DNA from 3 places in the Streptomyces sp. NPDC051913 genome. Region 2 is predicted to be linked to each of the others. Evidence: riboswitches for the same ligand, from Rfam matches in the RefSeq annotation. Region 2 holds a riboswitch; each other region holds the start of a gene.
The links. A riboswitch is a leader RNA that binds a small molecule or an ion and turns the genes downstream of it on or off. The one in region 2 is predicted to bind cyclic di-AMP.

Region 1 (2,255 bases), on a different contig from region 2:
GGGCCGCCCACCCCGGCGTCGCCTTCGAGTCCTGCTCGGGCGGCGGCGGCCGGATCGACCTCGGTGTGATGAGCCGCACGGACCAGGTGTGGACCTCCGACAACACCGACCCCCTCGACCGGCTCGCCATCCAGCACGGCTTCAGCCAGCTCCATCCCGCGCGCGCGATGGCGGCGTGGGTCACCGACAGTCCGAACGCCATGCTCAACGGCCGGGTCAGCTCGCTGCGCTTCCGGTTCGTCAGCGCCATGGCCGGTGTGCTCGGCGTCGGCGGCGACCTCACGCGGTGGACGGAGGAGGAGCTCGCCGAGGCCCGCGAGTGGGTGGAGCTCTACAAGGGCATCCGGCCGCTCGTGCAGCGCGGCGACCAGTACCGGCTGCGGGCTCCGCAGGGCGGACTGAGCGCCGTGCAGTACGTCCTCGGGGGCGAGACCGTCGTCCTCGCCTGGCTCCAGGCGCAGCACTACGGCGAACCCGTCCCGGCGCTGCGGCTGCGGGGCCTCGACCCCACTGCGTCGTATGAATGCCTCGAAACGGGCGAAATTCTCAGAGGGGCCGTATTGCAGCATCACGGCCTACGGGTGGGATTGCGGGGCGATCTGGATGCGGCAGTTCTCCGACTGCGTCGCATCTGAGCTTTCTGTCCGAATTGGTGGCTTGGGTGGCCTTCATTCCAACTCGCTCTGGAATAAGGGAAGCTGTGCGAACGGCACGTGAGGAGCGTCATATCGGTGACCCTGTGTCGCCCGTCATGTTCACGTAATGCGCCTCCAATTGCTGGGGATTTGCCTTCCGGGAAGCGGTGCTGATGCACGGAGGGTGAGCGGGAAATTCACAGCGGATCAAGAGGAATGCAATCGTCCTGGAACCCCTTACTTGTCCCTTTGCGTCTTCCTCGCTTACGTTCGCCACCAATCCGGACGGACGCCCAATCCTGCCGCCGCCCGGAATCCGCACAACTCACCCGTGAACGGCAGGAGCGGGGGACCCACAGGTACAAGTGCCTGGACCGGTCTTCCGGAACAGGCTTGGGGTTAAGGCGCACCTCGGTGCGCCCGGGCATCTCCAGTCCGCACCCGACAGCTCACCTCGTAGGCGCCGGAGAGGAATTCGCCATGCCCGCCAAGGGTAAGCACCGCCGCCCGAAGTCCCAGCGCCTCACCCGCTCGATCGCCGTCGCCGGTACCGGCGGCGCCGCTCTCGCTCTGCCTTTGATGGGCGCCGCCGGCGCCCACGCGGCCACCCCGCAGTCCGTCTCGCAGTCGGTTTCGGAAAAGGCCGTTCAGTCCCTTCCGGTCGCCGAGAAGACGGTCGCCGAGAAGGCCACGCAGAAGAAGGGTGCCGCGAACACCGCTACCGTGCGCACCTATTCGGTGCGGGCGGGCGACTACCTCTCGAAGATCGCCGACGAGCAGAACGTCACCGGCGGCTGGAAGAAGCTGTACTCGGACAACCGTGAGGCCGTCGGTTCCGACCCCTCGCTCATCCACCCGGGTCTGAAGCTCACGCTCGGCAAGAAGGCGGCGGCGAGCGCGGACAAGTCGGCGAGCGCGGAGAAGTCCGCGAGCACCGAGAAGTCCACGAGTGCCGAGAAGTCCTCGTCCTCCTCGGACACGACGACCGCCACCCAGAGCAGTGAGTCGACCAGCACCGCCGGCGGCTACACGCTCCCCGTGGCCGGCGCCACCGTCGGCACCGCCTACCACACGGCGGGCAGCATGTGGTCCAGCGGCTACCACACCGGCACCGACTTCGTCGTCCCGACCGGCACCTCGCTGAAGGCCGTGGCCGCGGGCACCGTCGTCTCCGCCGGCTGGGGCGGCGCGTACGGCAACCAGGTCGTCATCAAGCTGGCCGACGGCTACTACGCGCAGTACGCCCACCTGTCCGCGCTCTCGGTCTCGTCCGGACAGACCGTCACCGAGGGCCAGCAGATCGGTCTCTCCGGCGCCACCGGCAACGTCACCGGACCGCACCTCCACTTCGAGATCCGCACCACGCCGGACTACGGCTCGGACGTGGACCCGGTCGCGTACCTCCGCTCGAAGGGTGTCGCCGTCGGCTGACGCTCCTTTGCGAGGGTGCCGCGTCGGCTGACGCTCCCTCCCCCGATGCCACCGAAGGCCGGACCCCGATCCCCGGGTCCGGCCTTCGGTGTTGGGTCTTGCCGTTTCATGATCGCTTCATTGCGGTCTTGTGGCGCGGCTGTCCAAACCGTCGACAGGGAGGGGAGGGTGGGACCACAGTGATCTCCG
Region 2 (2,255 bases):
CGGTGCGTCGACGCTGGCCACCCGGGGCGTGCTGAATCTGTCGGCGCGGCACGGGCGGGACCGGGCGGTGCCGTGGGAGCCGGGGGCGACCGGGGAGGTCGCCTTCGAGCTGAACGGCATCGGGCATGTCTTCCCGCCGGGTCATCGCATCCGGCTCGCGGTCTCCTCCGCGTACTGGCCGTGGATCTGGCCGCAACCCGAGTCAGAGGCCGGCCTCACGCTGGACCCGGCGGGCAGCTTCCTCGAACTGCCGGTCAGGACCCGTGACTTGGCTGCCGACATCGGCTTCGCAGAGCCCGAACAGTCCGCGCCCCTCGGGGTCAACTTCCCGGCCACCCTCGACGAACCCCGCCCCGAGCGGCTGGTCGTCCGGGATGTCGCCAAGGGCGAGTGGCGCCTTGAGGTCGATCCGCGGTACGGCGGCACCCGGGTCTATCCCGACGGCCTGGAGTTCACCGAGGACGCACTGGAGACGTACACGATCGACGAGACGGACCCCCTGTCGGCCCGCGCCCGCTCGGAGTGGTCGATCCGGCTGCACCGGCCGGAGCTGGGCTGGGACACGACCGTCCGGACCCGCTCGGAGATCATCTGTGAGGCGGCTGTGTTCCTGACCTCCGACGAGGTGATCTGCACCGAGGGCGGCGAGGTGGTCTTCCATCGGACCTGGGAGAAGCGGATTCCACGGACCGCCGGTTAAACGCCAGTTGGGGATGATTGCCCGATTTGCCGTTCTCGCGCTCGACGGTGACTTGCCTCACGCTCCCACGCCCCTAATCCCCGTGATTCCGGGCCTCACAATCCACGCACCAAGGTCAACAGGTGCGATCTGTGAATCCGGTACTTGTTTCGGACATGTGCAGTCGCATACGTTCCCGGCCCGGGTGGACGCCGAATCCTGCCGCCGCCCGTAGACCGCTCACACAGAGAACTTCACGGCAGGAGCGGGGGAACCAGGTAAGTCGCCGTACCGGACGTCTTCGGACATTCCGGTACGGCTTGGGGTGAAGTAATGCCTTCTCGGCATGACCGGGCAGCTCCCGCCCGAACCCGACAGCTCACCTCGCAGGCGCCGGAGAGGAACTTCGTCATGCGTCTGTCCCGCAAGCTCGCTGTCACCGGTGCCGCCGTCGCCGCACTCGCCTTCCCCGTCGTCGGCGCGACCACCGCGTCCGCGGCCACCACGACCACGGTCACCGCCACCTCGCTCGGCTACTCCGACACCCTCGACGGCTGGATCCGCGCCTCGCTCCAGGTCATGGCCCAGAACGGGATCCCCGGCACCTACGACGGCATCTACCGCAACGTCATCCGTGAGTCCTCGGGCAACCCGTACGCCATCAACAACTGGGACTCCAACGCGATCGCGGGCACGCCCTCCAAGGGCCTGCTCCAGGTGATCGACCCGACCTTCAACGCGTACCACGTGGCCGGCACCTCGTGGAACTCCTACGACCCGGTCGCGAACATCACCGCGGCCTGCAACTACGCGGCCGCGGTGTACGGCTCGATCGACAACGTGTACGGCGCCTACTAGAGATCTAGCGATACAGCCGATCGAGGACGACGGCGACGCCGTCGTCCTCGTTCGAAAGGGTGATCTCGTCCGCGACCGCCTTGAGTTCGGGGTGGGCGTTGGCCATCGCGACACCATGGGCCGCCCAGTCGAACATGGGGATGTCGTTGGGCATGTCACCGAAGGCGACGGTGTCCCGCGGGCCGAGGCCGAGGTACTCGGCGGCCAGCGCGAGGCCCGTCGCCTTCGTGATGCCGCATGGCTGGAGTTCGACGGTGCCGGGGCCGGACATCGTCACCGTCGCGAGGGAACCGACGACTCCGCGCGCGGTCGCCGCCAACTCGTCGTCCGACAGGGTGGGATGGCGCAGCAGCACCTTGCTGATCGGCTCGCACCACAGGTCGTCACGGCGGCCCACCCGCACGGCGGGCAGGGTCGGGTGCGGCATCAGATAGCCCGGCTCGATGAGCGTGAGCCCGTCGACCCCGTCCTGGTCGACGGCGGCGTACACCTGCCCCACCTCCGCCTCGATCTTGCCGAGCGCGGTCTCGGCCAGCTCCCGGTCCAAGGTGACCGACCACAGCAGACGGTCCGCGCCGGCGTCGTACACCTGCGCGCCCTGCCCGCACACCGCGAGCCCGGTGCTGCCGAGGTCGTCGAGGAGCGGCCGCACTCTGGGGGCCGGTCGGCCGGTCACCACCAGATGCCGGGCCCCGGCCGCCGCCACCCGCGCGAGCGC
Region 3 (2,255 bases), on a different contig from region 2:
AGCGGGAGGTCGCTGGCCTCGGAGGCGGCGTGGGCGACGGCGAGGGAGACGCCGAGGATGGCGTTGGCGCCGAGGGAGCCCTTGTTGTCGGTGGCGTCCAGGTCGAACATGGCCTGGTCGATCAGGCGCTGCTCGGTGGCGTCGTAGCCGACCAGCTCGGGGCCGATCTGCTCGATGACGGCGAGGACGGCCTTCTCGACACCCTTGCCCATGTAGCGGTTCGGGTCACCGTCGCGAAGCTCGATGGCCTCGAAGGCGCCCGTGGAGGCGCCGGAGGGGACGGCGGCACGACCCGTGCTGCCGTCGTCGAGGCCGACCTCGACCTCGACCGTGGGGTTGCCTCGGGAGTCCAGGATTTCCCGGGCTACGACGACGTCGATGGACGGCACGAGCATCTCCTTCTTGGGATGTGACGCGGCTACGGCACTGCCGCAGCGGCTCTGCGAGACGAGCCTAACCGGCTCAGGGCGATCGGCCACCGCGTGGACCGCCCCGTGGACAGAACCGAGAGTAAATTGTTTCCGAACGGAACAAAGAGATGGCGTAAAAAACCCCGCCCCGGTGCGTACGGGGGAACACGCACCGGAGCGGGGAGCCCGTGGGGGACGGGGGTGACCCTCACGAGGCCTTCAGTATGAGGACCACGGATGTGAGGGCGCTGTGGTTCAGCTGGGCGTTGCCCGGCTGCCCTACTTGAGGTGCAGCTGCTGGCCCGGGTAGATGAAGTCGGCGTCGCTGACGATGTCCTTGTTCAGCTTGAACAGCTTCTGCCAGCCGCCCTTGCCGTCGTGCTTCTCGGCGATGGAGCTGAGGGTGTCGCCCTTGACGACCTTGTACTCGCCATCACCCTTCTTGACCTTCTTGCCGGTCGGGGTGGTGACGGTCTTCTTGGCGGTCGTGCGCTCCGAGGAGCGGGACGTCGACTGCTCGGAGGAGCGGGTGCTGGTGCTGCTGTCGCTCGACGAGCTGGAGGAGCCGGAGGAGGACGAGCTGCCGCCGCCGGTGTAGGTGGCGCCGGACAGGCCCACACCACAGGTCGGCCAGGCGCCCTTGCCCTGGGCGGCGAGGACCTTCTCGGCTATCTCGATCTGCTGCGACTTGGAGGCCTGGTCGGCGGTGGAGGCGTACGCCGTGCCGCCGTACGCGGCCCAGGTCGAGGCGGAGAACTGCAGACCGCCGTAGTAGCCGTTGCCGGTGTTGATGGACCAGTTGCCGCCCGACTCGCACTGGGCGACGGCGTCCCACTCGGAGGCGGTGGCGGCGGAGGCGTTGCCGGCCGCCATCAGCGGGGCGGCGATGGCGACACCGGTGACGCCGGCGAGCGCGGCGGCGCGGGTGGCCTTGGACGGACGGCGGTGCTTGCCCTTGCCGGAAAACAGCATGGTGGATCCCCTCACCGACGCCTGCGAGGTGAGCTGTCGGGTTCGGGCCGGTTGAGTTGCCCGGCCGCGCATCTCCCGATGCGCGGCTTCACCCCAAGCCGGTCCAGCGTGAACTGCTGGGCCCGGCACTTACCTTGGGTCCCCCGCTCCTGCCTACGGCGCTTGACGCGACGACTGTTCCCGTACGGCCGCTGGCAGGATTCGGCGTTGCGGCAGCCGGGGCTCGTGGTGACGAGCGGTGTTGACCGTAGCCACGGAATCCGGGGAATTTCAAAGACGATCAGGGCTTCTGAGACTCATCCCACACTTTCGCCAAACCGGACATTCAGCGCGAAGCATGACGTGAACTCCCGCCGGTTTTCGCCCTATTCAGACCCGACTACGAGGGTCTGACCGGGCATGATGGCGCTCGGGTCGGTGCCGATGACCTTCTTGTTCACGGCGTAGAGCCGACGCCATCCGCCGTCGAGCCCAAGGGAGTCGGCGATGGAGGCGAGCGTGTCGCCCTCGCGGACGGTGTACGCCTTCTCGGCCGCGCTCGCACCGCGGTGCCGCCCGGTGCCCGCCTCGCTCTCGGCGCCATCACCGAGCGCGCCGATGTCGACGAGGCTCGAAGAACCGCCCTCCTGCCACGAGTTGTCCGATTCGACCTCATTGGCCGGAACTGTGGGCGAGCTGTCGGGCGACTGTGAATCGGCCACCCCGGAGTCGGACGTGTCCGACTTGGAAGACTTGTCCGGTGAAGCGGAGGGTGAGGCGGAGGCATCACCGGAGGCGCTCCCGGACGCGTCACCGGAGGCGTCGGTGGAGGCGTCACCCGACGAGTCGGACTCCGAGGAGTTGGACAACCCGGATGATTCCGACCCCGATCCG

Region 1: linked by a shared signal. The riboswitch ahead of ACIHIX_RS12835 (peptidoglycan DD-metalloendopeptidase family protein) and the one ahead of ACIHIX_RS04595 (transglycosylase SLT domain-containing protein) in region 2 are both predicted to bind cyclic di-AMP.
Region 3: linked by a shared signal. The riboswitch ahead of ACIHIX_RS29270 (transglycosylase family protein) and the one ahead of ACIHIX_RS04595 (transglycosylase SLT domain-containing protein) in region 2 are both predicted to bind cyclic di-AMP.

Annotation. Positions count from the first base shown of each region.
Region 1 is NZ_JBIUCI010000004.1:38,235-40,489, forward strand. It holds gene ACIHIX_RS12830 (alpha-galactosidase) at 1-635, shown strand, start outside; cyclic di-AMP (ydaO/yuaA leader) riboswitch at 932-1,111, shown strand; gene ACIHIX_RS12835 (peptidoglycan DD-metalloendopeptidase family protein) at 1,116-2,066, shown strand.
Region 2 is NZ_JBIUCI010000001.1:983,399-985,653, forward strand. It holds gene ACIHIX_RS04590 (CocE/NonD family hydrolase) at 1-700, shown strand, start outside; cyclic di-AMP (ydaO/yuaA leader) riboswitch at 881-1,085, shown strand; gene ACIHIX_RS04595 (transglycosylase SLT domain-containing protein) at 1,091-1,537, shown strand; gene ACIHIX_RS04600 (HAD family hydrolase) at 1,542-2,255, opposite strand, start outside.
Region 3 is NZ_JBIUCI010000010.1:245,846-248,100, reverse strand. It holds gene eno (phosphopyruvate hydratase) at 1-395, opposite strand, end outside; gene ACIHIX_RS29270 (transglycosylase family protein) at 690-1,382, opposite strand; cyclic di-AMP (ydaO/yuaA leader) riboswitch at 1,386-1,553, opposite strand; gene ACIHIX_RS29265 (transglycosylase family protein) at 1,748-2,255, opposite strand, start outside.